2 regions of the Bacillus sp. Brlt_9 genome follow, and region 2 is predicted to be linked to the other one. Evidence: a T-box and tRNA genes for the amino acid it is inferred to sense, from the RefSeq annotation. Region 2 holds a T-box; the other holds one or more tRNA genes.
What was found. A T-box is a leader RNA that pairs with one kind of tRNA and senses whether it is charged. The one in region 2 lies ahead of ileS2 (isoleucine--tRNA ligase), so its partner is inferred to be a tRNA-Ile.

Region 1: it has a tRNA-Ile gene. The T-box ahead of ileS2 (isoleucine--tRNA ligase) is inferred to sense a tRNA for this amino acid. The anticodon was not compared.

The regions. Positions count from the first base shown of each region.
Region 1 is NZ_JAYJLO010000003.1:621,576-636,980, reverse strand. It holds gene VF726_RS15905 (hypothetical protein) at 12-521, shown strand; gene VF726_RS15900 (hypothetical protein) at 600-737, opposite strand; gene VF726_RS15895 (LysM peptidoglycan-binding domain-containing protein) at 1,005-2,273, shown strand; gene VF726_RS15890 (hypothetical protein) at 2,527-3,129, shown strand; gene VF726_RS15885 (hypothetical protein) at 3,351-3,800, shown strand; gene VF726_RS15880 (TerC family protein) at 3,908-4,570, shown strand; tRNA gene VF726_RS15875 (tRNA-Arg) at 4,672-4,745, opposite strand; tRNA gene VF726_RS15870 (tRNA-Asp) at 5,034-5,109, opposite strand; tRNA gene VF726_RS15865 (tRNA-Arg) at 5,488-5,561, opposite strand; tRNA gene VF726_RS15860 (tRNA-Asn) at 5,617-5,688, opposite strand; tRNA gene VF726_RS15855 (tRNA-Asn) at 5,732-5,806, opposite strand; tRNA gene VF726_RS15850 (tRNA-Ser) at 5,814-5,904, opposite strand; tRNA gene VF726_RS15845 (tRNA-Ser) at 6,198-6,290, opposite strand; tRNA gene VF726_RS15840 (tRNA-Ile) at 6,384-6,460, opposite strand; tRNA gene VF726_RS15835 (tRNA-Ile) at 6,543-6,616, opposite strand; gene VF726_RS15830 (hypothetical protein) at 6,746-7,162, opposite strand; gene VF726_RS15825 (hypothetical protein) at 7,200-7,445, opposite strand; gene VF726_RS15820 (hypothetical protein) at 7,930-8,421, shown strand; gene VF726_RS15815 (anti-sigma factor domain-containing protein) at 8,418-10,073, shown strand; gene VF726_RS15810 (RCC1 domain-containing protein) at 10,084-14,301, shown strand; gene VF726_RS15805 (RCC1 domain-containing protein) at 14,408-15,405, shown strand, end outside.
Region 2 is NZ_JAYJLO010000002.1:908,798-924,202, reverse strand. It holds gene pyrB (aspartate carbamoyltransferase) at 1-162, opposite strand, end outside; gene uraA (uracil permease) at 311-1,594, opposite strand; gene pyrR (bifunctional pyrimidine operon transcriptional regulator/uracil phosphoribosyltransferase) at 1,741-2,283, opposite strand; gene VF726_RS11160 (RluA family pseudouridine synthase) at 2,487-3,395, opposite strand; gene lspA (lipoprotein signal peptidase LspA) at 3,400-3,858, opposite strand; gene VF726_RS11150 (molecular chaperone DnaK) at 3,983-4,312, opposite strand; gene ileS2 (isoleucine--tRNA ligase) at 4,469-7,234, opposite strand; T-box leader at 7,306-7,530, opposite strand; gene divIVA (septum site-determining protein DivIVA) at 7,582-8,088, opposite strand; gene VF726_RS11135 (RNA-binding protein) at 8,178-8,945, opposite strand; gene VF726_RS11130 (YggT family protein) at 8,961-9,224, opposite strand; gene VF726_RS11125 (cell division protein SepF) at 9,231-9,701, opposite strand; gene VF726_RS11120 (YggS family pyridoxal phosphate-dependent enzyme) at 9,721-10,395, opposite strand; gene pgeF (peptidoglycan editing factor PgeF) at 10,392-11,210, opposite strand; gene VF726_RS11110 (YlmC/YmxH family sporulation protein) at 11,331-11,615, opposite strand; gene sigG (RNA polymerase sporulation sigma factor SigG) at 11,782-12,561, opposite strand; gene sigE (RNA polymerase sporulation sigma factor SigE) at 12,719-13,438, opposite strand; gene spoIIGA (sigma-E processing peptidase SpoIIGA) at 13,458-14,375, opposite strand; gene ftsZ (cell division protein FtsZ) at 14,635-15,405, opposite strand, start outside.

The sequences.
Region 1 (15,405 bases), on a different contig from region 2:
GGAGGTATTATATGTCACAATCTACAAAAGGAAAAAATCGCAATTGGTCAGTAGAAGAAGATGAGTTGTTAAAAGAAACCGTATTGGAAGCTATGCGTAATGGCTCTACACAATTAGAAGCATTTAAAATCATAGCAGAGCACACAAATAGAACATCCGGATCAGTCGGATTCAGATGGAATAACACAGTACGCAAAACTGCTAGCAAGGAAATTGAAATAATAAAAAGAGGACAAAAAAGAAATACCAACTCAAAACATAAAAGTAGTAATATTATAAGTGCAGATACCGAGAATACTCCCTCTCCCCTACAAAAGAATAAAAAGAATTCTACAAACAGTGAATTAACGACCATCAACATAACATACCAAGATGTAATTAATTTTTTACATTCTAATCAAGAAAATGATAAAAGTTATAGAGACCTCATAGAAAAGCACAAACTCTTACAAGAAAAATATGACACACTTGAAAAGAACTTCAACGAAGTTAAACGAGTGTTTACCAATATTAATGAATGAAAAAAACAGGATTTCTCCTGTTTTTTTCATTTTGGACCAAGAACCCCTTTTACTTAGCAGCACTGCTGAAAATCTTATCTAATTACTATTATCATTTCCCTCTTCATTACTTCGAACTTGTTCATCTTCAAGCTTAGTTTCTTCTACCAATTCAAGAAGTGCTTTCGCAGCTTTAGTTGCATCAAATTTTCCTATTTCTTTGTATTTGAAATTCATAATACTATCACCTCGGATTATAAGATACGCGAGAATTTTCATCCTTTATCTGAAGATCCTCACAAATGAAATATTATTAGCATATTCGAGTGATGACAATCACGGCATCAATTTTAGGATTTTTTGGTTCCTTTATTACTAATATGACCGTTCTTGTTACAGTTTTGTAAACCTTGTAACGGACTCTTATTCAAATTCATATACCCCTCTTTTATTTCTTCTAATATAATCAATAAAATATTAAAAACATAAAAGAGGTATCGTGAAATGAAGAGAGCATTGATTATAACAGGAACTATCTTAAGTACACTAGCTATAAGTAACAGCGCAGCAGCTGAGACATATTCGGTAATGTCTGGAGATTCATTATGGAAGATTTCACGACAATATAATACAAAGGTACAAGCACTTAAGGAATTAAACAATCTTAAATCAAATCTTATTCATCCAGGACAAAAGTTAACGGTTCGCAGCAATTCAAACCAAACATACATTGTAAAAAAAGGTGACACTCTTGGTAAAATCGCAAAAATGCACAACACATCCATTCAAACCCTACTTCAACAAAATTCAATGATTAAAAACGAAAATCAAATTCAAGTTGGCCAAACAATTAATCTTGCAAAAAACATAATTGAATCATCAAAAAAGACACAACTCAAACACAAAAGTACTGCTTCAACAACTGATTTCTATACAGTAAATAAAGGTGACACACTCGGAAAAATCGCAGAGTTACATAACATTACTTTAAACCACCTAATAAATTTAAACCCAAATATGAATATCTCTCATAAGATCGTGATTGGCCAAAAAGTCAGAGTCAAAGGAAATACTATAAACGTAACAAACAAGAACACTTATGTATTGAACGATAAACTAGAACGACCTGCACCTCAACAAAAAATACGACAAACAACCCTAGAACAAAATACTGTTCAAGTAAAAAATGCTGAAAACAAAAATAACCAAAGTAAGCAAATTCAAGTACAAACTGATACACCTGTAAAAACAATTTCACAGAAACAAACTGTCCCTCAGCAACCCGAAGTATCTGAAGAAACACGCGAACAAGAGAAAGTAAATGTAAAAAAAGAGGTAACACCTGAACCAATCAAAAAAGAAGTTACTAAACAAGAAGTATCTTCCCCTACTACTAATAGTCCAATCGGTGATACTGTACTTGCTGCTGGTTCAAAATATTTAGGAGCTGATTACGAATTCGGAGCAAGTCCATCTCGTACAGATGCCTTTGATTGTTCTTCATTCACTATGAAAGCATATAGCGCAGCAGGAATTTCTTTACCTCGTACTTCAAGAGCACAAGCTAATGTAGGTACACCTGTTTCTCAATCAGAAATGCAAAAAGGAGATTTAATCTTCTTTGATACTGATGGAGATGGAGTTATAAACCACGTAGGAATCTACTCCGGAAACAATCAAATGATCAACGCTGAAACAGGTAAAGGTGTTGCTTATTCTTCACTAAACAACTACTGGCAGCCTCGAATTGTAAAAGTTATGAGAGTTAAATAACCACTTTTAAAAACAACAGTACACTCTACTGTTGTTTTTCTTTTGAAAAGGCAATTTAGAATTAAATGTCTTGCTATGTATAGTATTAAAAAATGTGTCAATAATATAAAAAGAAGGATTGAATCTGCACATTCAATCCCAAAGTCTAGCTTATTTTCGACCAAACTAACACTCATTTACCCATCTACACTTTCTATTTATATTTGTTCCTTTCAGTGTAATTCATTACATTATATGAAAGGAATGGATAAGTATGACCAACCAAAAGGAAAAAATAGTAGCGATTATCCCGCAAAAATGCAAACGAGTATTTGAAGAATTTGTAGAGAAGTATACCGGAATCCAATACAGAAAATTTCATTTAGAAGGCATTAGAAATCCACTAGCATTTATTGCAGGAGCTTGGTGCCTAAAAAGAATTGGTAAAAAACTTCCTCTAGGATTTAATTTAGGTGACATCGATGGTTTTGTTTGTTATTACGATAGATTTATTTTTGTTGAATTTAAAAAGGATACAGAGGCACTGAATAAATGGCAACTTGCTGCGTATCTTCAATTAACAGAACAAACAAAAGGTACCGTATTTATCGTATTTGGAGAAAATTGCAGTCCAACTAGCTATTTAAGAATTGATCAAAATCACCCATACGGTTCTGACGTTTACCCTACCAATTTAGACAATTTCCAAAACATTCTCGATACTTGTTGTACTTTAACAGGTGTAGATTATTTCGATGACCACTCTAAGAAGCAATGGTTTGAAAAGATTATTAAGGCTGATTCTTTAATTAAAAAAGCTGATAAACAATTTAAAGATCTTATGGATACTAGATCCTTATTTGAAAAAGTTAAGTAACACGATATTATATAACCGAAAAAACAGGGGTTTTTCCTGTTTTTTTTATATATGCTTATGACCTCTAAGATGGTTTCTTTCGCAATTTAATTTAATTTAGTAATGCTTTTCAGAAAACCCTTAAGGCATTAATGGTAAAGTAGATTATTTTTTCATTTTTAAAGGCATTTTTTCAATAATCCTTAAAATCTAAGTATATTCACATTTAGGAGGTGATTTACTTGGAAACTGTAACTAGTACAGATGTCATAATTACGAGTGGTATTTCTAGTGGAATTATTACTTTAATCTTAATCTTATCGTCTCTTGCTTATATACTTACCTCACTTGGGTTAATGACTTTAGCAAAAAATGCAGGTATTAAAAATCCTTGGCTTGCTTGGATCCCTATTGCAAACTTATGGATTTGGGGTGAACTAATTAGCGAAAAATTAAACGGCAAAGGTGGCAAAAAAGTTCTATTAATTACCCTTGCTTACGCTGTAACTCAAATCATTCCATTCATTAATATTCTAACTGCAATTGCTTATGCAATCTTCGCTATAATGCTTTCATATTGGTTATTCAAAAAATATACAGAAAAACCAGTACTCCATACTATTCTTTCAATTCTAATTCCTATTTACTCCCCTATTCTTTTATTCGTAATAAGAAACAACGAAGCAAAATAAAAAGAGATATATTCTCTTTTTATTTTAAAAAACACTCAAAAGTTATTTAAATATATATTTTTATAGAATATAATGTGCTCACAATTTCAACTTAGAGGTGAAAATTTTTGGAAATATTCGGCTTATCACTCGTCGTACTATTAAAGTTAATAATGATAGACATCGTTCTAAGTGGTGACAACGCAGTTGTTATCGCAATGGCTGCACGAAATGTACCAAAAGAACAGCAAAAACAAGCAATTTTATGGGGCACAGCGGGTGCAATTATCCTACGTATCCTATTAGCTGGAGTTATTATTTGGCTACTAAAAATACCTTATTTAACAGCTATCGGTGGCGGATTCCTTATCTACATAGCTATTAAGCTGTTAGTTGGCGAAGAAGGTCCTCATAAAGAAGGCGGCGCAACTATTTGGTCTGCTGTTAAAACAATAATAATAGCTGATGCAGTAATGAGTTTTGATAACGTTGTAGCTTTAGCTGGTGTAGCTGAAGGTTCTATGTTTGCAATTATTGCCGGAGTTGCTGTAAGTATTCCTATTATTATTTTCGGAAGTCAAATCATTCTTAAAGGTATGGAACGCTTCCCAATTATTATTTACATCGGATCTGCAATACTAGCTTGGACTGCGGGTAAAATGATTGTTTCTGATCCTCACTTAACAGAACTACTTAAGGACTTCGATTTAATCATTCCAATATTAGTAACTATTGTTTCAATTGGTTTAGGTTACATTCTTCAAAAAAAGAATATGCAATCTAACAAATAAAAAGCAGTGGAATAATCCACCGCTTTTTTTCTTTAATTATTTTTCTAGTTTTAGTAGATATAAAACAAAAAAGTAACCAAATTTTTGGTTACTTTTTTATACGCAGCAAGAGGGACTCGAACCCCCGACTCTCGACTTAGAAGGTCGATGCTCTATCCAGCTGAGCTATTGCCGCAAATGTGGTGGAAGACTATAACCGGCGCTCGAAACTGAGTCTAACTTCGTCCTCCAAAAGACTACGAGGTATGTAACTCTATGTGCCTTAGGGTTACAGTTTTCGCCTATACCCGTCTTTAGCTTTCTTCACACTACCTTACACAGCACACATATAAAGGCGTGAACGGTAGGGCATTTTATAAAATAACTAACGAATTGGATAAATAGGTTGCTATTTTATTATATTTTATTTGTAAAATTTAGCTCTTCTACTGAATTACTAAACATACATAACATTATAATTTAATGGCGGTCCTGACGGGATTTGAACCCGCGATCTACCGCGTGACAGGCGGGTATGTTAACCACTACACCACAGGACCGAGTATTAATATTTTTTATTTCTATTAAGCAACTACGGTAACAGCTAAAGATATTGGTTTGAAATTACAACCGCAAAAACTAAAATTGTCTATAATTGTAAATGCGCCTTTATGTTTGTCCAACATTTCCCTTAAGCCATTACGGATGACAAATCCGCTTAAACACCCTTCGACGGTAGCTACTCCCCCTCGCCCATTACAGGCTAATCACGGGGACGTCTTATTGTAAGAGAATGGCTCCTCCCTCATTTAAAACCCATTTAACCTTACCGTATATATGTTGCCAATAGGTTAGCCAGACAGGATTCGAACCCATATCCACCCAGGATCCCGGATGCGTATTTCCAAGTGGTTATAACGGACTGGCCTATAATAAAACGCAGCAAGAGGGATTCGAACCCCCGACTCTCGACTTAGAAGGTCGATGCTCTATCCAGCTGAGCTATTGCCGCAAGTTAATAAGTCGTACAAAATCCCTATCATATAGATTAGGGATTTTGTACAATACTCCCCCTGCTGGGTTCGAACCAGCGACATCCTGATTAACAGTCAGGCGCTCTACCACTGAGCTAAGAAGGAAAAATTTTAGTAGGTTTGAAGGTTTACTAAAAAGTTTATATTTTGGCTCCGCAAGTAGGATTTGAACCTACGACCTATCGGTTAACAGCCGATTGTTCTACCGCTGAGCTATTGCGGAATAATAATGGCGGAGCAGGAGGGATTCGAACCCTCGCGCCAGTTTCCCGATCTACTCCCTTAGCAGGGGAGCCCCTTGAGCCACTTGGGTACTGCTCCAAAAAATAGATTTAAATATGTGATTTAATCCCCACCAATTAAATCGCTGAGCTTAGTGAATGCGAGATCCTGTTCCACTCCACAGGGCTTCAATGTCTCTACAACATCTTATCCTCGTCTCAGTTGTTCCCAAACAGTAAAACATTCCAGGTTATGGTTTTACTGTTTTCTGTACCAAAACAACATATTTAATTTATGTTAATTCCTAACCTCTAGGTAAGAGATGAAAATAAAAAAGCATTGGCACAGTTTCATCTAATCTCCTGCCTAGAACTCAGGAATAACTATTAAGATGGCGGAGGGAGAGGGATTCGAACCCCCGCGAGCTTTGACACCCCTGTCGGTTTTCAAGACCGATCTCTTCAGCCAGACTTGAGTATCCCCCCACTTTTCACGCGCATTACTGGTACTGACCCAGCCCTTTCATTAGCGTATGTACACTATCTAACGAATGTTCTTCCTTATACTATTGCGCATATTGGTGGACCTTGCAGGATTCGAACCTGCGGCCGGACGGTTATGAGCCGTCTGCTCTAACCAGCTGAGCTAAAGGTCCCTCGTAATTATTGATATATATATTAATTTTAAAAAATAGCAACCCTTTTTCTTTTTTTATTTTCTTTCATTTTAAAAATGAATGGACCTTGTAGGACTCGAACCTACGACCGGACGGTTATGAGCCGTCTGCTCTAACCAGCTGAGCTAAAGGTCCTCGTTGTTTTATCTGTTTATATTATGCACCTTCCTTTTATATATTTTCAACCCCTTTTTTTAAAAAACGTAAAAAAATAAATAAAAACAAAAAAAGAGTCCTATTATTAGGAACTCTTCTTACATTTACTTACTTTAATACAATGTTTTCTCTTTCGCCAACTTCATCCCAAATTGCATCCCAAGATGTTTTTAAAGCACTATATTCAATAGTTTCCTCATTCTCATTTTGCAACTGTAAATATTCAGTATGATTAATCATATGTATGTTATAGTTTTCTTCTAAAGTTCTGAATAAGTTTTCCCATTCGTTTTTAGACGCTACATAAACTAACACTTCTTCTTCGTTTGTTAATAAGGCAATTATTTCATTAACTACACTTTCCTTAGCAGAATCAACTTCATTGTCTGTCAATTTAATAACTTTTGTATGCAATTCTTTAATTTGGTTAACTGCCTTTATTGTAGCTTTTTTTTCAATTTCATTAATAGTTGCATCACTATAATATTCAAGTGCGTGTAAAACTTGTTCTAAAGAGTCTTTCATTTTTTAGCCCTTCTTTCCTATTAATATGGCACTTTCCTTAACATAATATTATTTCAAAGCTTTTTTGTGGCGATTTAATCCATTTAATTATTTCATCATAGACTTCACGACTATTACCTATTTCGCAAAATTCTTTCCTTCCATCATTATGTATTTTATGTTGTGAATCCTTCCAGCTAAACCAGACCTTTACATAAACATCAGCTGGATCACTATCATCTATATTCACATACTTAAAACCCATATCTAATAAATCTTCTCTCAAATCAATTTCTACTCCCATATAATCAAAGTCCTCCATCCATACTTTCTTTTATATTACTATAAAACTACCTTTTTATAATAAAAGAAAAAATTCATACGCAACCTATATTTTAAACGATTCTTATTGATATAGTTTTTCAAATAGTGTGTATGATCAGTATATTTATTTTTTATACAAAAATTTTTAAAATAAAAAAATACTCAATTTAATTTTCAAAATGGTAAATTCACAATTTTTTTGTTTACAATAGGTGTGAAAGCTTATAAAACCAGTTTTTCATTTCACGATGCATCGAGAAATTACCTTGTTTTTTCACTTTCCGACCTCTATTCATTTGTTAGTAGCTAACTTTTTTATGCATAATCATTCACAAGGAAATAATTACCTCTTTTTTATATTTTCGCACTTAATTTTTCCTTATATTTTATATAAAAAATATGTTGATTTTTCACTACAATTAATTGAAAATAGAGGATGTGTTTTAATTAAGGAGGCAGAGTATATGACTAATACATATAACACTGCGACGGATCCACAGGAAAAACAGAATTTGGAGTCTCCAACAAAATTAAATAAGAAAAAAAGTCTTGTCTCAAGATATTTAGTTTCTATTTTCAGGAGAAAGAAAACTCGCATTTTGTTAGAACAGGAGATTTCTAGTAATAAACAAAATAGAAATTTAGAGATAGTCGCATTTTCAAAAGAATTAAAGAAATTTGATGTTTCTTTTTCACATCTTACAGAGAACGAGCCGAAGGATGAGGATGATAGGAATTATGCTATTTCTATTGCTAAATCGATTTCCGATACAGGTTCATTAAAAGAAATTTTGTTAAAAACAAAAAAACTTCCTTGTAATGAACTCATAACCCAATTCGATTATAAGCAATCCTTTATTAGTAAATACGCATCCTATCTAGTTGCAATATCCCTTCTATTGATCGGACCTTACAAAGAATTGCAGAAATATCTAATAGAGGGGTTGAATAAATGAAAGACGGAATAATTGTCGAGTTACAAAAAAGCTCTGTTATAGTTTTAACTTCAAAGGGAGAATTTTTAAGACTTAAGAAGAATCCCCAACTATATTCTGTAGGTGAAGAGGTTTGGTTCGCGCAAAAGGAAATTATGTATGTGAATAAGAAAAAGAAACGTAAATTATTTACTTTTCCTAAGATTGTTATTCAATCTTTTGTCATTACTACCAGTTTATTAATAATTACTGACGGTGCAATCCCCGACCTTATTACAAAAGGTTTTAGTTTCTTAGATGCAGCTTTTACAAATAACCAAAATGGAAACGCCAATCGTAAACTCGCAGCTTTACCTAAAGATGGTGAAACAAACAAAAAAGATAACAACGGCGATACAGCAACAGACACTGAAAACAAACACAGTGGTACTGATGACAATACCTCTACAGAGAGTGAAGATAGAACTAAAGAGAAAATGTTTAGAATTAAAGATGTTAACCCTATAAAGATTTTAAACGAATTAGTTCGCCCAACAGATGAAATCTCTAGCAACAATCTAAAGGATGTTAATAAGAATCTTGAGGATACCACTTCTCAGATTGCAATTAACGTTTCCAGTGATTTATCTGAAAAACAAATTGCTGATCAAAATATTGATACAAATATTAAGCCTGCTCACATTAAACCAAACGATTCTAATCAGGATAAATCTAATTTGAGCGATATTGATAACGATAAAGGCACAGGTAGCAATTCTGGCTCTGAGAACGGTTCTAACAATGATTCCGGCAACAATTCTATAGATGGGTCTGGAAGCGATTCTGGTAGTGGCTCCGACAAGAATTCTATCGATGGGTCTGGTGGTGGCTCTGGAAACGGTATTAAGGACGATGGATATATTGAAGGTCTGGAAACTGGAGATGGAAACGGCATAGGAACTAATAAAGAGTGTCCGAAGACAAGTAATTACAATGCTCGAGATAAGAACAAAGATAAGAACGAGAATTGTAAAGACAAGGAAAAGGACAAGGACAAGGATAAAGACAAAGACAAAGATAAAGACAACAACCAAGGTAACGGCAACAACCAAGACAAAGATAAAGACAAAGACAAAGACAAAGATAAAGATAAAGACAACAACCAAGGTAACGGTAACAACCAAGGTAACGATAAAGACAAAGAAAAAGATAAAGACAACAACCAAGGTAATGACAAGGACAAAGACAAGGACAAAGATAAAGATAACAACCAAGGTAACGGCAATAACCAAGGTAATGACAAAGACAAAGATAAAGATAAAGATAAAGACAACAACCAAGGTAACAGCAACGACCAAGGTAACGGTAACGAGGGGGCAACCTGTGATGAGACTCAAAAAGAATGTTCTTGTAAAAAGAATGGATACTATTATGAGTACGAAGAGATTCTAACCTTTGAGCAAAATGAAAAAGGTGAATGGGTAGAAGTTTACAAGAAGATGAAAATCAAAAAATTCTGTGGTAGTACATCAAACGGTACTTCAAAGTACTCAGCTATGAGTTACCAAACAGCAACACAAAAAAGCTTATCCAACGAGGATAAGCTTTTTTTACATACTTTCTTAAGTAATTTAATTATATATGATATAAACCATAAAATATTTTGGAACGAAAGGGGCGTGATATACAATTAATATTAAAAGAGTGTTTAAATTAATTACATTAAACGTAGCTTCACTATGTTTAATTAACCCTCCCCTTTCCCCTTTATCTAACATAAATAATAATGATTTACCAAATACATTAATCAAAAGCGAATTAATAAATGCACAAGAACTACCTCTTGACGCTGTTCAAATGACAGGAGGTTTAGGATTTACAGCAATATTAAAAGAAGACGGTAGCGTATGGACCTGGGGAAGAAATGATTATGGACAGTTAGGATTAAACGATACTATTGATCGATCTTCTCCTACGAGGTTAAATTCTTCATTATTCAATAATGAAAAAATCAAACAAATCGAGGCGTATTCTATAGGAGTTATCGCCAGAACTGAAAAAGGTAAAATTTATCATTGGGGATACCGTACTCTAAAACCATCACTAATCTATAACGACCCGCTGATAATCGATATAGAGGCATCCGGAAAATCAGACAATGCCCCCTACCCTTCTATGCAAATTGTAACGAATGAAGGAATGGTAAGAAGTTCAGGATCCAATGTATTTTCCGCATTTGGCATTGGTACAAGCAGTTGGTTTAGTGCTCTTGGAAATTGTAAGAACGTCACTACTACGAGTTTTTCCGATTTCTCATATTTCGCATACGAGGATGTTAAAATTGAAAGCTGTGAATCTAACAACTTATATAAAAAGCCTATCGAAGGCTCAATTAAACCTTTAATAAATATCATTGATATTTCAGTTGCACCTAATCGTAGAGGTGTTTTAGGCTTAAAAAAATCTAACGAATTATATGTATGGGGAGAAAACTATTCTGATATTCCAAAGAAACTTCCTGGTGCAGATAAATATCAAATTTCTAAAATCGCAATGTCAAAATACCCCACTTTTTTAAATGATGAAGGCAAACTATATTGTTATCCAAATATTAATCAAGAACCTGTTGAAATTAAATTAGAGGGTTCGAATGAAAAAATAATTGATATAAAAAGCGGAGCTGATTTTTTACTTGTATTAACTTCAAATTCAAAATTATATGGGATCGGTACTAATACATATGGAAACTTAGGACCCAAGATACCAAAAGCAGGAACACCATTTGAAACACCTCTAGCTACATTTACTGGAATAGAAAATGTGAAAAGAATTGGTGCAGGAGCGGAACATTCTATAATCCAATTTAACGACCTCCGATTTGCAACTTTCGGAAGAAATAGCTATGGAGAACTGGCCACTACCGATATAAATTCAAAACATATATTTACAAAAAATGAAAATCTCACAAATGTAACTAACATACAAAGTATTAATTTTTCATCCTTTGCTTCAACAAGTGATAATAAACTTCATTCTTGGGGTGGTAGAGAGATTAAAGAGACTTTAAACAGACCAGGTGATAGAAATATTCCTAAAATCGTAAAAGACTTCTCCGGTCGCGCGACTATTAAAGAACTAAATGGTTCAACACGCGACTACATCCACGGAGGCGTTTTACTTGATAACGGAGAATTTTGGAATTTTGGCGAGAATTGGAAAAGAGGTTTAGGATCTGACGCTCCTTATAATTCAGTGAGTCAGCCTGTAAAAAACTTGAATAGTACTCTTTTAGATAGGAATTTTCATTTTACCTCTGCTTCTCAAGGATATTTCCACGGAATCGCCCTATCACAAGATAACAAGATTTACACCTGGGGATATGACGCTGGTTTAGGAATGTTAGGTATTGGTGAAATATTATATGAAATAAACAACGGTACTAGGGAACCGGGATGGAGATACGCTTTTGAAGAACCTATTCTTCCTAAAAACGAAACGTTTAAAAAGGTTTACTCAGGAGTATACGAAAATCTCATTCTAACTACAGAAGGTAAAATATACGCTTGGGGCGGAACCCCAATACGATATGGTATGACTAGTAACACTTCTATACCTAAATTAGTAAACAATCTTCCTCCAATTAAAGAAATAGCAATGGGATTAGATTTCAATCTATATTTAGACTACGAGGGCAATGTTTGGGCGGCCGGATATAATTCATATGGTCAACTTGGCATCGGTAATACCAGTACCCCTCCTATTCCAACCAAAATAAACAATTTACCTAAAATAAAAACCATAGGAGCTGGAATGAACTCTTCATACGCCATCACAACAAATGGCGAACTTTATAGCTGGGGAGATAATAGATATGGTCAATTAGGATTAGATGACTTAATTCAAAGAAATGAGCCACGTAAAGTACCAAACGCAACAACCGTCAAACAGGTGAACGGTGGACAGATGCACGCTATGTTTATAAATGAGTCTGGCAATCTATTCGTAACTGGATCTGATGGTGAAGGTCAATTGGGATTAGGACAACCTCAATACAATCCAAATCCAATAATTGTAGTTTTCCCACCTATTGTTTCTATTTTTAATTCAAATAATCAAGATTTCACTACAAATGATAACCTAGCTATTACCGGAGAAGTATTTACAGAAACTCCTGGAGTCCCTATTTCTTTAACTTACGAAATAGAATCAAAAAAAGGAAAACAAACTGGCTTAATTAAAGAGTTTAACTCAAAATTAATCCCTGAACCGTTTCAAATGAATATAAAACTGGACGGAACTTATGAATTAGGTGCTTATACTCTCAGAATCATTGCGAAAAATGAAACTGGTGTTAAAGGGGAAAACTTCTTTAATTTTAGCGTGACAGACAAAATTAATCCTACTATTAATGTGGATATAAATTCTACTCCCCAATGGAAACTTGACCCCGTAAACATCAAAGTTTCATCTGATGATACTGGAGGATCTGGGTATAGAGGTTTCCGTTATGCTATCACTAATACAACTTCAATCCCTAACAATTGGTCTGCTATAATAGAGAAAAAACAAGAATCTCTAAAAATAGACACTAACGGATTAGCATATTTACACCTTGAAGCATTTGATAACATTGGAAATAAAACATACTTAATGACCGGACCTTACTATTTAGATTTATACCCACCGAACATAGAAATTCAAGAGCCGCCCAAATGGCAGCAAGATTACCTATCACTACTTGTTACCGTCCAAGATATTTCAAATATCACATTAAAGAAATGGAAATTCGGTAATGTAACTAAAGATGAAATTATCAAAACAGGTAACAACTTTGAAAACAATCATATAAACATAAATAATAATGGAAGCTACACTATTTATGCTAAAGATGAAAATAACCAAGAGTCCTTAAAAACATTTACTGTTTCTAATCTAAATCATCAACCACTACTTCATAATTCCACTTCCGACATTTTGATACCAATAAACTCAAAAGACACTTTTGAAGTCCATACTACTCTTACTCATACGGATATAGGTGATCCAACTCTTGCGGAAATCAAACTAAATAATGAAACACTTTCCTCCACAAATACAAATTCTGATAAAAATGAGAAGAGTAATGTAGTTTGGAAGTTCACAACACCAAAATTAACAGAGAACACTATTCATTCGGGAGAAATTCTTCTTAAAGACTCGAAAAACGGAATCTCAAACAGCAATAAAATAAACTTAGAGATATTTAATCCGAAATTTATTTTAAAAAATAAACTATCCTCTATCCATTTATCTTGGGAACACTCGATACTATTCCAAGAATACCGACTATTAAAAAACGGAAAAATAATTTATAGCGGCACAAATAATTATTTTGTTGAAAACAACATAGAATTAGACCGTTCAACCAATAAGTATGAACTAGAAGTTAAAGCAAAAGATAAATATATAAAAGTAGCATCTTCTGATAAAGAAACTGGTTTTTATCAACTAGATACCCCTTCTTCTATTTCATTCCCTTCTACAATTCTTGGTAAAAACGAAGAACTCTCACCTACACAGATAGATAAAGAGTTTATCAAATATGAGGATTTTTCTGATTTACCTTCTCCATACTCTCTCAACGTTTCAATTACCAATTTCAAAACAAAGAACTCCTCCTTTACTCCTGAATCCTTCTTATTAAAAAACGTATCAAAATTAAATCGACAAGACAAAGTTGTTGAAAAACTAGGAGACATTTTACTTAGAGCCACTCCTACAGAGATAATTAGTTCTAAGGCAAATGATTCTGCATCGTACTTTAAATTAGAGGTTCTAAAAAACAATATTTCTTTAAAACTTCCGAGGAATATTCTTTTAGAACAAAACGGAAATAATAACTTTTCCTCCACTATTATATGGGACCTACAACTTACACCCTAAAAACGTATCATTATATGGTACGTTTTTTTGTTTCTTTAAATTATTAGGAGTCACCAACTTTATACAGAACAAATCAATATTGCATTCCTTTTTTTTGGCGGGAGGTTTGGTCATCATTTCTATTTTCCCAAAAAAGCAATTAAACAAATTCCTAATAATTGGATTATCTCTCCTCTTACTCCCCCCATTAGTATCCAATGATACAAACACACCTTATAAACCGGCTCAGGTAAAAGCAACCGAAATTTTTGAAATTAACAGTACTTCAAATATTTCTTCCTTTGATTCTGTGCAGCTTATTGGGGGACTTGGTTTTACAGCCATTTTAAAAGAGGACGGTAGTGTCTGGACCTTTGGGCGAAACGATCTAGGACAACTTGGTTTAGAAGATAAAATAGATAGATCCTCCCCCACTCGCATAGACCCATCCTACTTTAATAACGAGAAAGTAATTAAAATTGATGCGGCATCAGTCAATGTTATAGCTTTGACTGAATCTAGAAGAGTCTATTATTGGGGTTCAGGTGCTACTAAACCAACATTAATTTATAATAATCTGCCTGTCTTAGATGTTGAAATGGGAGGATTTACTGATGTTAATGCACATCAAACAACTCATATTCTAACAAATGACGGTTATGTCCGTTCTTCCTATAGTAATTATTTTGGGCAATTTGGCGATGGACAAAACGATTACGGTTCAAAAGGCATATGTAACAACGAATATGTAGTACCTATGCACGATTTCACTAGAATCACATTAACCAGTGCACAATTTGAAAATTGTTCGGTCCCTACATATAAAAAACTCATAAAAGGAACGGAGAAACCATTATCAAACGTTGTCAGTATATCTAATGATTTAAACAAACGATATTCAATGGCTTTAACTATAGACAAAGACATTTATGTTTGGGGAGAAGGTTATCCAAATTTCGCCACAAAAATTAATGGTTCCTCTTCTTACAAAATAAAAAAAATAGAAGCGTCAAAATACCCTACTTTCTTAACCGATGATGGTAAAGTATTTTATTATCCAAACCGCACAAAAGAACCGGTTGAGTTAAAATTAGAGAACTCGAACGCTAAAATTGTTGATATAAA
Region 2 (15,405 bases):
AAAGCTAAATCTCGTTCTCGTACTATTCTCAAAGAACAAGTTTGCAACAAAAGTTTGCTCTGTCGTTTTGCTCTCTTTTCCATTCGCGAAATCTTCTGCGTCTTTTAGGATTTCTGAAATTTCTACTTCCGATAATTCACTCATCGTTAACAAATGGCTCATCGTCATCCCTCATCTTTCTGATTTTTATGTTACCACTTTTGTATTTTCATAACAACTTTTGCATAAAAATACCCTAGTCATGTGAGACTAGGGTGCAAGAAAGAAGCCACCCTTTCCGGTCTCACAGGACTGAATTAAAAGGTTATTATTATGATGCAATCTGCTTAGATTGTTTTATTTGTTTCGTTTCCGGTAGTAGTAGATTTAATAGTACACCTATAATTGCTGCTAGTGCCATTCCTTCTACTTGGAACGATTCTCCTACGTGAAGTACCGCTCCACCAATACCGATTACTAGTATTACTGATGCAATCATTAAGTTTCGTTTGTCACTTAGGTCTGTTTTATCATCTACCATCATGCGTAATCCGCTTGATGCGATTACACCGAATAGTAAGATTGATACACCACCCATAACCGGTGTTGGGATCGAATGAATCAGTGCAGAAATCTTACCGATAAACCCGAACATAATTGCGAACACTGCTGAACCGATGAATAAGTATACACTGTATGCTCTCGTAATTGCTAGCACACCGATGTTTTCACCATACGTTGTATTCGGCGGTCCACCGATTAGTGACGCGATTAATGTCGCTACTCCATCACCGAAGATTGAACGGTGTAAACCTGGTTTTTCAATTAAATCTCTTTTAATAACATTTCCAAGTACAATTTGATGTCCAATATGCTCTGAAATTGTTACTAGTGCAACTGGTACCATTAGGAGTACAATCTTCCACGAAAACTCCGGAGTGTATGTTACAAATGGTACTGTGAAATCTGGTACAAGAAACCATTTTGCCTCAGCTATCGGTTTTAAGTCTACTAGCCCTTGGAAGTAAGCGAAGATATATCCGCCGATAATCCCTAGTAACACTGGTATGATACTGAAAAACCCTCTTCCGAATATAGAGCAAATAATTGTAATTGCTAACGTTACTAACGCTACTGAAAAGTGTGTAAAGCTATATTTGCCATCCGCACCGTTCATCGCCATGTTAACTGCTGTATGTGCTAAAGCTAAACCGATTACCATTACTACTGGACCGACTACGATTGGCGGAAGTAATTTCATGATCCACTCTGATCCTGACTTCTTAATTCCGAGTGAGATTAAGATGTACACAAGTCCTGCTAGCAAACCACCGAGCATTGCTGCTCCAGGTCCACCTGCTGTTTTCGCTGTTATTATCGGTGCGATAAAGGCGAATGATGATCCTAGATAGGCAGGTACTTGACCTTTCGTTATAAGAAGAAACGCTAGCGTTCCTAATCCACTTGATATTAATGCTACTGACGGATTCAATCCTGTTAAAAACGGAACAAGCACTGTTGATCCAAACATCGCGAACAAATGTTGTATACTTAAAAATAACCATTTTCCCGGTTTCGGTACTTCATTAACGTCTAACACTGGCTTTTGTTCCATTGTTACATCCTCCTTCAGTTTCATTCTTTGCAATAAAAAAACTCTTTGTGCCTGTGCACAAAGAGTCCTACACTTTCGTATGCCAAATTTGACATATGAAAGCCAAGACCCTTTGGCAGCCTCACAGGACTACATTTAAAAGGGCTTTACTTATCGTATATGCTTACTCGATCTTGTTGATCTGTCTCTTGCAAATCAACTTCGATACGCTCTTCACTTGATGTTGGAATGTTCTTTCCTACATAATCAGCGCGAATTGGTAGTTCACGATGACCTCTATCAACAAGAACCGCCAGTTGGATTTGTGATGGTCTACCTAAATCCATAAGAGCATCCATTGCTGCTCGAACTGTTCTTCCTGTATATAATACATCATCTACAAGGATAACTTTTTTCTTCGTAATATCTACAGGGATATCAGAACCTTTCACAAGTGGTTCTTCATTTTTCGATTGTAGTGTTAGATCATCACGATATAACGTAATATCTAGCTCTCCAACTTCCATTTCTTTTCCTTCAATTTGACCAATTCGTTCTGCCAAACGTTGTGCAATAAAAATTCCACGCGTTTTAATTCCGACAAGAACACAATTATCGACACCTTTATTTCGTTCCACGATTTCATGACTAATTCGTGTTAAAGCGCGGCGAATCATTTGGTCATCTAAAACGACTGCTTTCTCTTGCATGCTCTACACCTCCAAGCTTTTTTCTTGCGTGAGAGTAATGGTATAAAAAAAGTCCTCTCAGCGTGTGCGAGAGGACTTTTGAAAAAAGGGTACAGCATACCCTATGTATTTCAAACCGTTACCTTCTCAACCTCACGGGGTTGTGTTAAAGGATCATTATTTAACTGTTGTCAGTATCTCAGTTTTCTTATGATTTGTCAATACTATTTCCGTAAAATATTTAATGCATCTTCAAACACTTCTGGAATCGGTGCCTCAAACTGAATATACTCACCCGTGCGAGGATGGTCGAATCCTAAAATACCTGCGTGAAGTGCTTGTCCATTCATGTCTAATGTTTTCTTTGGTCCATACTTTGGATCTCCTGCAAGTGGATAGCCAATATATTTCATATGAACACGAATTTGGTGTGTACGTCCTGTTTCTAAGCGACATTCTACAAGTGTGAAATCTTTGAATCGCTCTAACACTTGGAAATGCGTAACAGCATGCTTACCATTTTCATCAACCGTCATACTTTGGCGTTCTTTCTTATCACGAGCAATCGGAGCATCAATTGTTCCCTTATCGTGCGGAATAACACCGTGTACAATCGCTTTGTAACGTCTTGTTACTGTTTTTGCTACAAGTTGATTTACAAGTGATTCGTGTGCCATATCATTTTTAGCTACCATTAATAGACCTGATGTATCTTTATCAATACGATGCACGATACCTGGACGCATTACACCGTTAATGCCTGATAAGTCTGTACAGTGGTGCATAAGACCGTTCACAAGCGTACCACTTGTATGACCTGGTGCTGGATGTACAACCATACCACGCGGCTTATTAACAACGAGTACATCTGCATCTTCATAATAAATTTCTAAGTTCATATCTTCTGCTTGAATATCTAACTCTTCCGGATCAGGAATCGTTACTGTAATTTCATCATTTTCTTTAACTTTATAATTTACTTTTACCGATTTCCCATTAACTGTTACAACATCATCTTTAATCCATTGCTGTACTTGTGAACGTGACCATTCACCGTTTATTTCTGCAACGAATTTATCAATTCGCTCACTTTTTTGTTCTTCTGCAACTGTTACTTGTACTACTTCACTCATTCAATTACTCCTTCGTTTTCTTGCCTTCTAATAATGTTTGAATAATAATTAATACAACACCAATACATAATGCTGAATCAGCTATATTGAATACTGGGTAGTTGTACGAAAAAATATACACGTGAATGAAATCCACTACTTCTTGTCTAAATACACGATCAATAAAGTTACCAATTGCTCCACCTAAAATTAGACCCAATGAAATTCCTAGAAGCTTGTCTGTTTTTGCGTATTTTTTCATATACATTACGATAAATACTACAAAGACAACTGTAATAATGTAGAAAAACCACATTTTATTTTCTAAAATGCCCCAGGCAGCTCCTCTATTTCGATGTGATGTTATGTATAATACATTATCGATAATCGGAATGCTCGTACCCAATTCCATGTTCTTTACAATTAGCCATTTCGATATTTGATCGATGGCAATGACAAATAACGCTATTACATAATATATCATTTTCATTTCCCCCACAAAGACAGTGTACCTCAAAATTTTAGCATAGCTGCAACCTTTTCACAATGAACCTTTATAGAAGAATAAAATAAATTAAAAAAAGGTAATATAATATCGTTGTGCACATTCATACATTTACTTTTTCATAGAAAAATTCATGTATAGTACGGGCAGTCGGCATCGTCTTCATTTGTTTTACCGAAATTACTCTCCCCGTTTCTTCACAAATACCATACATATCTATTTCCATTTTGAATAATGCACGTTCTACATCTTTTAAATCCTCTTTTATATCATGTAATAACAGTTTTTTCTTTATCTCTTCCTTAATTTCATATCCAAGCTCTTCGCTAAACTCTGTATCATATTTGTGCATGACCTCTTTAGCTAGCCTCTCTTGTAACTCTTTTCGCATCAATTGCAATTCTTCTTTGATTTCCATATACATTTCATTCACGTGTACATTCCTCCCAGCTGCAATGTACGATTAGTGTGTCCGAAATTTCTATGCTTACCTCACACACATTTTTCCTTCATAGGAAAGAGGGTGAAAGTTATTTCAATATATCGTCAATAAAAAAACTGACTGCACTTACGCACAGTCAGTTTTTTATTATTTTACGTAGTTTTCTTTAACAACTGTTGCACAACGCTCACATAATGTTTCATGTTCAGCATCTTTACCAATTGTTTCTGAAACTACCCAACAACGTTCACATGTTTCACCAGTTGCTTGAGCAACAACAACTGCTGTATGCTCATATTTCGGTGCATCTGCTGGCGCTTCTTCCATCATGCCACCAAGTTTGTACTCAGAAACGATGAATAGTTGCTTTAAGTCTTCATTAATAGACTCTAACATAGCTTTCATTTCTGCAGTTGGATATAATGTAATGCTTGCATTTAATGACTTACCGATTACTTTCTCATTACGAGCTACTTCTAACGCTTTTAATACGTCATCACGCAATGTCATAAATGCATCCCATTTGGTTTTTAATGCTTCCGCATCATCTAATTGTACAGCTTCTGGCATATCAGTTAATTGTACACTTTCTTCTGTTACACCTGGAATGTATGGCCATACTTCATCCGCTGTATGCGGTAAGATTGGTGTTACAAGTTTCGTCAACGCAACAAGAACATCATATAATACAGTTTGAATTGCACGACGATCTTCATGGTTTGCACCTTCAATGTATAAAATGTCTTTTGCAAAATCTAAGTAGAATGAACTTAAATCAATTGTACAGAAGTTATGAATTGCATGATATACAGCAGCGAAGTCGTATGTCTCATATGCTTCTTTTACTTTTGTAATTAAGTCATTTAATTTCACTAACATGTAACGATCTACTTCACGAAGTTCAGCTACAGCTACTGTATTTTCACTTGGCTTAAAGTCGTCTAAGTTTCCTAATAAGAAACGGAATGTGTTACGGATTTTACGATACACTTCTGCTACTTGTTTTAAAATATCATCTGAAATACGCACGTCAGATTGATAGTCAACAGAAGATACCCATAAACGTAAAATATCTCCGCCTAATTGATCCATAATTTTCTTCGGTACGACGATGTTTCCAATCGACTTACTCATTTTACGTCCTTCACCATCTAATACGAAACCATGGCTTAGTACGCCTTTATATGGAGCTTTACCTGTTACAGCAACTGCTGTTGATAATGAAGAGTTAAACCAACCACGATATTGGTCAGATCCTTCTAAATATAAATCAGCTGGACGTTGTAAATCATTGCGCTCTTCTAATACCGCTTGGTGAGAAGAACCTGAGTCGAACCATACATCCATGATATCTGTTTCTTTACGGAATTCTCCATTTGGGCTACCTGTATGTGTAAATCCTTCTGGTAATAGATCTTTCGCTTCACGCTCGAACCATACGTTAGAACCGTGCTCACGGAATAAGTCTGCTACGTGGTTAATTGTTTCATCTGTAATGATTGGATCGCCATTCTCTGCATAGAATACAGGGATTGGCACACCCCATGCACGCTGACGAGAAATACACCAGTCACCACGGTCACGAACCATATTATGAAGACGAGTCTCACCCCATGCTGGTACCCATTTTGTTTCCGCAACAGCTTCTAATAATTCTTTACGGAACGCTTCAATAGATGCGAACCACTGTGCTGTCGCACGGAAAATAATTGGTTTTTTCGTTCTCCAATCATGTGGGTATGAATGCGTAATGAATGTTAATTTCAGTAACGCGCCTACTTCTTCTAATTTTTCTGTAATTGGCTTGTTAGCTTTATCATAGAATAAGCCTTCAAATCCAGGTGCTTCATTTGTTAATACACCTTTATCATCAACTGGGCAAAGTACTTCTAATCCATACTTTTTACCAACAACGAAGTCATCTTCCCCATGTCCTGGTGCTGTATGAACACAACCTGTACCTGCATCTGTTGTTACGTGATCTCCTAGCATAACTAATGAATCACGATCGTAGAATGGGTGTTTTGCAACTGTATACTCAAGTTCGCTACCTTTTACTGTTTTCACAACTTCAGCATTTTCCCACTCTAACGTTTTTGCAACTGTCTCAAATAGTTCAGAAGCAATAATATATTTTTCATTATTTACTTTTACAATAGCGTAATCAAGTTCTGGGTGAACAGAAATACCTAAGTTTGCAGGTAACGTCCAAGGTGTTGTTGTCCAGATAATGAATTTCTCATCACCTTCTAATACGTTCTTTCCGTCTTTTACAGGGAATGCTACGTAAATAGATGCTGATTTTTTATCTTGATATTCAATTTCAGCTTCTGCTAAAGCTGATTCACTCGTTGGAGACCAGTAAACTGGTTTTTGTCCTTTATAGATATAACCTTTTTTCGCCATATCACCAAACACTTTAATTTGTTGTGCTTCATAAGCTGGCTCTAAAGTAATGTATGGGTTATCCCAATCAGCACGTACACCTAAACGCTTAAATTGTTCACGTTGACGTTCTACTTGTTCATATGCATACTCTGCACATAACTTACGGAACTCAGCAACTGTCATTTCTTTACGCTTTACACCTTTATTTGTTAAAGCTTGCTCAATTGGTAAACCGTGTGTATCCCAACCTGGCACATATGGTGCACAGTAACCAGTCATTGATTTATAACGTACAATAAAGTCTTTTAACACTTTATTTAATGCATGTCCCATATGAATGTCACCATTCGCATATGGAGGTCCATCATGCAGTACAAATAAAGGACGACCTTTCGTATGTTCTTGTACCTTTTCATAAATATTCATTTCAGCCCACTGTTCTTGCATTGCAGGCTCACGTTTTGGTAAATTCCCACGCATTGGGAACTCTGTTTTTGGCATTAGTAATGTATTTTTGTACTCCATGCTCAATTCCTCCTTACATGTATAAAAGAAACACTTAAAAAACGGAATAAAAAAGAGACCTTCTCATCCCAAAAAGGGACGAGAAAGTCTCCCGCGGTACCACCCTAGTAGATCCTATACGTATGTATACAATCCTCTTTATATTCTTAACGCGAATATACGCCTACGCTTACTCTATTTGTTCAGCGCGGAACTCCAGGGTGATATTCCCATTATCTCCTTATCCTGAGCTTACACCATCCTCAGTTCGCTATATAAGGTATGAAAAAGGTACTTATCCCTATCTTCGTTTTTCTTAATAAATATGTTGTTTAAAATTATATGTAATAATGAGAAAAACGTCAAGCTTACACTGTTTCTTCTTTTTTCAACAGCTCGTCTACTTCGTCTTCTAACTCAATTAATTTATCCCAATCATCGTTGTTTAACATTTCAAGCTGCGTTTCTAGTAACATACGGAAACGCGTGCGGAATACTTTCGCTTGTTTCTTTAGCTCCTCAATATCAAAAGCAACTTTTCTTGATTTTACTAACGCTTCATTAATAATACGGTCTGCATTCTTTTCAGCTTCACGTACGATTAATTTTGCTTCTTTTTGCGCATTACGTTTTACTTCTTCCGCTGCTTCTTGAGCAACGACGATAGATTTGTTTAACGTATCTTCAATATTAGAGAAATGATCTAATTTCCCTTCTAATTGCGCAACTTTTTCTTCTAAAGCTTTTTTCTCACGAATGACTAATTCATAATCTTTGATAATTTGATCAAGAAACTCATTTACTTGATCTTCATCATAGCCACGGAATCCGCGACCAAATTCTTTGTTATGAATGTCTAATGGTGTTAACGGCACAACGCCACCTCCAAGTAGTTATCTAAATTTCCTCTTTCAATTATATCTTTTCTTCGACAAAATAGGAGGATTTCCTTCTAAAAAACCAATCATTTTAGTATACCATACAAAATTCTCCATTTGTCGCGCTTTGTTCTACCTTCTACAGAAAACAATTTACTTCGTCCATATCCTCTCACTGAAAAAACATCTCCTGGATAACATTCATAAGAGGTTTGCTCCACTGTTTTCCAATTGACTTTTACTAAACCATTTTTTATGAAAGGTTGTACTTTTTGTCTGGATATATGTAACATTTCTGCTAATATAACATCTAAACGAAGCGAAGAAACCGTTCCAGATTTCTCTCCCCACGTTTCTTGCATCTGTAGAATTTTTTCTCCTTGCACTGGTGATAAGGAAACCTTCACTTTCCCTATCGATTGTAAGTTCATCTCAATATAAGATACAACTTCTTTCGCAACTACAATTTGGGCACGATCTTCTTGAAGCAAAATATCACCACATTTTTCTCTCGTTAAACCGAGAGACATAAATGTACCTAATATTTGCCTATGCTCTAGCGTATAAAACTTAGAAGGATAGTCAATTTCAAATACTTCTACTTGAAATTCCTCTTCATTTACTACTAGATAGTCCGGATAAATGAGTGCTCTTTTACGCTCTGCATGAGGCGTTGCACCATCAAACTGTACAGCAACATCCCCTTGTCCGATTACCATAGTGACAATTTGTTGTTGTCTTGGATCAAGGAAGTCTGTTAACTTCACTTGATGGTACTCCGCTACTCGCTTCCACTCTAACACCTTATCCACAAAGACCTCTTCATCAGGTCTGAAATGTTCATAGATGCTCATGTATTTAACCTCTTACTATAAGAAATAGGCGAATATACTTACTAAACCCTTCGTAGCAAGCTTTAACGTGAAAATCGCAACGAGTGGAGAGATATCAATCATACCAAGCGGCGGAATAAATCTGCGAAATGGTTCTAAATACGGTTCACAAATACGCGCAAGAACATCTCCGAAAGTTGATTCCTTTGCACCTGGGAACCATGATAGGAGAATGTAAATAATAAGTGCCCACGAGTAAATCTCGATAGCATAAACTAAAAGCCTTAAAACTGTTTCCATGGCGTATTACCACCTCTTTATATTTGTGTCTTCTTCTTCACCGAACAACTCTGAAATTGCACCAACAATATCTACATTTTCAGGCGTACACATAAATGTTTTCGGTCCTATTTTTTGAATGTCCCCGCCTATAGCGTATACAGTACCACTTAAAAAGTCAACGATACGTACAGCTTGATCAGTAGACATCCGTTGTAAATTAATTACAACAGCTCGTCTACCTTTTAAATGGTCCGCAATTCCTTGCGCTTCCGAATATGTGCGTGGTTCTAATAAAACAACTTTTGAAGATTGCTTTGCCGTTTCAATGCTCACAACATTTTGTTTCGGTTGTGCTTTTGGAAACGTAACATCTTGTTGTTCTGGCGGATCTTGCTGCTTCTTCATGTCTGTTTGCTCCTTTTCATAACTATATTGAGCTGCTTCTTTTTCTTCTGGTGTATCAAAAAAGAAGTATTTTACTTTTGACCAACTCATAATAAGATTCTCCTTCCTTTTACGCTTTTCCTACTAAAATCGTCCCCAAACGAATATATGTAGCGCCTTCTTCAATTGCAATCGTGTAGTCATTGGACATCCCCATTGATAACTCCTTACATGGTGCATATGACAATCCTAGCCCCTGCACCTCTGTTTGTAGCACACGTAATTTTTTAAAGCAGCGACGAACCTCTTCCTCTTCTTCCGTAAATGGCGCCATCGTCATTAGTCCGACCACTTCAATCTTATCCAGTTCTTGCAAACTTTGAATAAAAGATATCGTCTCTTCTATTGCCAACCCTTGCTTCGATTCTTCAGGTGAGGTTTTCACTTGAAGAAAGCATTTCACTTTCTTATCGGCACGTTTTTGAATTTCTTTCGCCAAAGAAAGACGATCTAATGAATGTAAATAATCAATTTCATTAATGATTTCTTTTACTTTTCTCGTTTGTAATGAGCCAATAAAATGCCAATTAACTTTTGAGCCAAAATGCTCATATTTCTGTATGAAACCTTCATTTCTATTTTCACCTAAATCGATAATTCCAGCTTCAATTACTTCGCTTGTTTTTTCAGTTCCTACCGTTTTTGTAACCGCAACGAGTTTAATATCTTGCACCGAACGTCCCGCTCGTGCACAAGATTGCTTAATTACTTCGTTTACAGTTGTTAAATTTTTTTGTACTGTCACTTGCTTTCTTCCTCCTTAAAACCTATGAAACTCAACATTCTTCCTGTCTTACCTTGATCACGGCGATGTGAGAAAAATAGTTGCTCTTCACAGCTTGTACAAAGAGATGACATTACAATATTCTCTTCTTTTATGCCTGTTTGTACACATAATATACGATTAATTTCTTTTAAATTAATTGCGTACTGCCCATCAGAAATTTTTTTATAAGGGACAGAACCTTTTACTACTTGCTCTGCTGCTGTTAACACTCGATCATCAACAACGTAACAACAAGATCCAATTGCTGGTCCGATTGCAACATGAATTTCATCGCTTGAAATGCCTTCTGCATTCCATTTTTGAATCATTTCCTTTGCAATCTCTTTTACAGTCCCTTTCCATCCCGCATGCGCAAGTCCTATCATACCATGTGATGGCGCATAAAAATAGAGTGGAACACAATCTGCGTAACAAGATGTTAGAAGAACATCATTATTAGTCGTATAAATGCCATCTGTTTTTGAAATGCCGTCTTCATATGAATAGACGCCACTTCCTTTTTCTTGTTGTCCTACTTTTTCAACATGATGATCATGAATTTGTTCAGAGCAAATCCAGTTTTCTAATGGTTTTTGTAACTTATTTGCTAAAATGCGTCTGTTTTCATGAACGTTCTCCACGATATCATTCACATGTAATCCTAAATTCATCGCATGAAAGGAGCCCGTACTTATCCCACCATCTTTTGTCGTAAATCCAGCAGTAATGTTTCCAAGTTCTTTCCAAGCTTGTAAATACAGTATACCGTCCACATATTTAAATGGTTCTCTCATAACAAAGCGACCCCTTTTAATTAAAATATCATAAAAAAGCATGGTACTTCCTGTCTATTTTACCATACTTTTATTTTTTCATAATCCTAACAGAAAAAAAAGAGGAATTTGTAATATTCTTTATGAAATTGTCGGTGTTTGTATTGATTCTGTTACAGAATTAACAGTATTTACTCTAACAAGTATGACATCTTCCCCAATTTTCACAATTTCTTTCCAAGGAATTACAATTTCTACATCTTTCCCAAAGATCCCTAACATACGTGCCTGTTTGGAAATAATAATAGACCCGATCTTCCCTGTATTCATATCAATTTCAATATCTCCAATATTCCCAAGTCGTTTTCCATTTGAAACATTTATTATATCTTTCATCTGCAATTCCGAAATTCGTATCACTTTCATCCTCTCCCTTATATGTGACGAATTGAAAAAAGCTATTTCTTAAATTAACAGGAAGTACCCTCTTGCCAACCCCATATTATTTTCATTATATGAACACCCTTTCCCTACTATGAGCACAAACAAACTATGTTACATATAAAAAGGTTTCACCATAAATGGTGAAACCTTATCCTTGAATCGTCTTATTCATTTGTTTAATAGCTGATTTCTCTAAACGTGACACTTGCGCTTGAGAAATCCCAATTTCTTCTGCAACTTCCATTTGTGTTTTTCCTTGGAAGAAACGTTTTCGAATAATCATTTTCTCACGATCATTTAAACGCTTCATTCCTTCTTTTAGCGCTAACTCTTCAACCCACTGCTCGTCCTTTTGTTTTTCATCACTTAACTGATCCATAACAAAGATAGGATCTCCCCCATCGTTATAAATCGGCTCAAATAATGAAACTGGATCTTGAATTGCATCTAACGCGAAAACAATTTCTTCATGAGTTACTTCAAGTACTTTTGCAATATCCATCGCTGTTGGTTCTTTTGAATTTTCTGCAATCAACTTTTCTCTTACTTGTAACGCTTTATACGCAATATCTCGTAATGAGCGAGATACGCGAATCGGATTGTTATCACGCAAATATCTGCGTATTTCCCCAATAATCATCGGCACAGCATACGTTGAAAATTTTACATTTTGGCCTAAATCAAAGTTATCAATGGATTTCATAAGTCCGATACAACCAACTTGAAATAAATCGTCAACATATTCTCCTCTGTTATTAAATCTTTGGATGACGCTCAGTACAAGACGTAAGTTTCCATTCACTAATTTCTCTCTTGCGCTTATCTCTCCACTTTGCATTTCACGAAATAATTTACGCATTTCATCATTTTTTAGTACGGGAAGTTTAGCTGTATCAACACCGCAAATTTCTACTTTGTTTCTCGTCAAAGTGTTCCCTCCTATCGGGAGTTGCTGTACAGTGTAAAGTATTTCCTTTGAAGGGGATTTTATGCACATGGTTTTTTCTTCATTTTTCATTTCAGTTGCCTCTCCTCATACAACTAAATAAAATAAGACCAGCCGTTATATAGGCTGATCTTATTCTTTACACCATTTTATTAAATTCTTTTCGTAATCTTTTTATGATTCTTTTTTCTAAACGCGAAATGTATGACTGTGAAATCCCAAGCATATCCGCCACATCTTTCTGCGTCTTTTCCTCTCCTCCAGCTAACCCAAAGCGAAGTTCCATAATTTGTTTTTCACGATCATTTAATTGATGTAATGCTTTCATTAGAAGATGACGATCAACAGTAGCCTCTAAATCTTTTGTAATAATATCATCGTCTGTACCTAATACATCTGATAATAAAAGTTCATTCCCATCCCAATCGATGTTAAGCGGTTCATCAAAAGAAACTTCTGAACGATTTTTATTATTCCGGCGCAAATGCATTAAAATTTCATTTTCTATACAACGCGAGGCATATGTTGCTAATTTTATTTTCTTTTCCGGATTAAATGTATTCACCGCTTTAATAAGGCCGATTGTTCCAATACTAATCAAATCTTCAATATTTATCCCTGTATTTTCAAACTTTCTTGCTATATATACGACTAGCCGTAAGTTGCGTTCAATCAGTAACGATCTTGCTGCCTGGTCTCCTTTTGGCAATTTATTTAAAAGAACTTCCTCTTCCTCTTTCGTTAACGGTGGTGGCAACGCTTCACTTCCACCAATGTAATAAATTTCATCGGTCTTAATTCCTAATTTCAGCAATACTTTATACCAAAGGTATACTAAATAAAATTTTAATTTCATCATATTATCCCGCCTCCCATTATTAAGCAATTACCATTTTTTGCGAAATTAACATTTTCGGATGCACAATACATTGATATTCTCCATTGGTTGACAACTGTTGTGTATTTAACCCAATCAATACTTTGCTGACTACAATAGAACTACCTTCATGATTAATGTGTACACTGTCTGGCTTAACGGCCCATAAAAATTGACTCTCTACTCCTACTGCTCGGAAAGGAATTAAGCGTAATTTTGTCGCCCACCCAGAATCATTTTCTGGTATTTGAGGAATCTCTGTTTTGGAATAAACTTGTTCTGTTAACCAAGCTGGCAAGCAATGTTCTAATGATGAAATATGCATAATCATAACGGGGGTTTTTGTTAACGGATCGTATAGTTGGTTCCCACTATCAATCAAACCTGTGAGTTCTAGTTCCTCTTCAGCTAATTGAATTTTCAATTTCACAATTTGATCATAGTGTATTTTTGTAACCTCTACGCTTTCAATACGCTTTTTAGAAAAATAATAGATTACTGGAAAACCAAAAACAACAAACAACCAGCTAATTGGATCACCGTAAGAAATAGATTGAGATTGAACCAATCCATTTACCATTTCATTCGTTTGCAAAAAGAAATGAGTGCCAATTAACCCTCCGCCAACCATAAAAGTTACAAAATAAAAAGTAAAAACAGTTTGTGCATAATTTCTAAACGTTGTAAATCCAAATGCTGTATACACAATAAGTAACGAATACAGTAGTTTCATAATCGGATGTGTCATCATAGAAGCAAAAGGAGTAAAGGCAAAAATAACAATGGTTGAACCTATAAATGCCCCTAACACAAGCCTCCATCTTTTGATCTTCTTTTTTAACACGGTGGCTGTTAATAAAAGTAAAAGAAAATCAATGCAGGCGTTTAACAACCAAACAACGTCGGCGTAAACAACCAAACAATTCACCTCTTTTTTTAAGTTGAGACTAGTATAATGCATATCCAATAGGAAAGTGTGTCAATTTGCGGAGGTGTTTTTTTGTTATTTTGTGCTTTCTAGACATAATCTGTCGGTAAAAAATAAAAGTATATGTTTCATAGAATACTATACTTCTTTACTTACATATGAATTGAAATATATTAAATAAAAAAAGACCTGCTTAGCAGATCTTTTCCCTGTATAAAACAAAAAAGGAGCATGAAAGCTCCTTTTTCTTTTATCGTCTACGACGATTACGTAAAAATGCTGGAATATCGATATCATCTGAATCTGAATGACGCTCATGTACAACCGGCTCTTCACGCTTCATTTCACGTTTTACTTCACGTTGTTTTGGAGGTTGAGCTACTGGCTGTTGCTGTTGTTGCGTGTGGTTCACATTCGGACGAATGATTGGTTTTGGTGGTTGAGTTGCAATGCTATCATCAAAACCAGTTGCAATTACAGTTACAACGATATCATCTTTTAATCCTTCGTTAATAACAGAACCGAAAATCATATTTACTTCTGGATCTGAAGCTGAAGCTACAATGTCTGCCGCTTCTTGTACTTCATATAAGCTTAAGTTAGCTCCACCCGTAATGTTCATGATAACACCTTGAGCTCCATCAATAGATGTTTCTAATAATGGACTAGAAATCGCTTTTTTCGCAGCTTCAGCAGCACGATTTTCTCCATTACCAGAACCAATACCCATTAAAGCAGAACCTCTATTAGACATAATTGTTTTTACGTCTGCGAAGTCTAAGTTAATTAAACCTGGTGTTGCAATTAAATCAGAAATACCTTGAACACCTTGACGTAATACGTTATCTGCTTCACGGAATGCTTCTAACATTGGCGTATTTTTATCAACAATCTCTAATAAGCGATCGTTTGGAATTACAATAAGTGTATCTACATTTTCTTTAAATGCCGCAATACCAGATGCTGCTTGTGTTGCACGCTTACGTCCTTCAAATGTAAATGGACGTGTTACAACACCAAC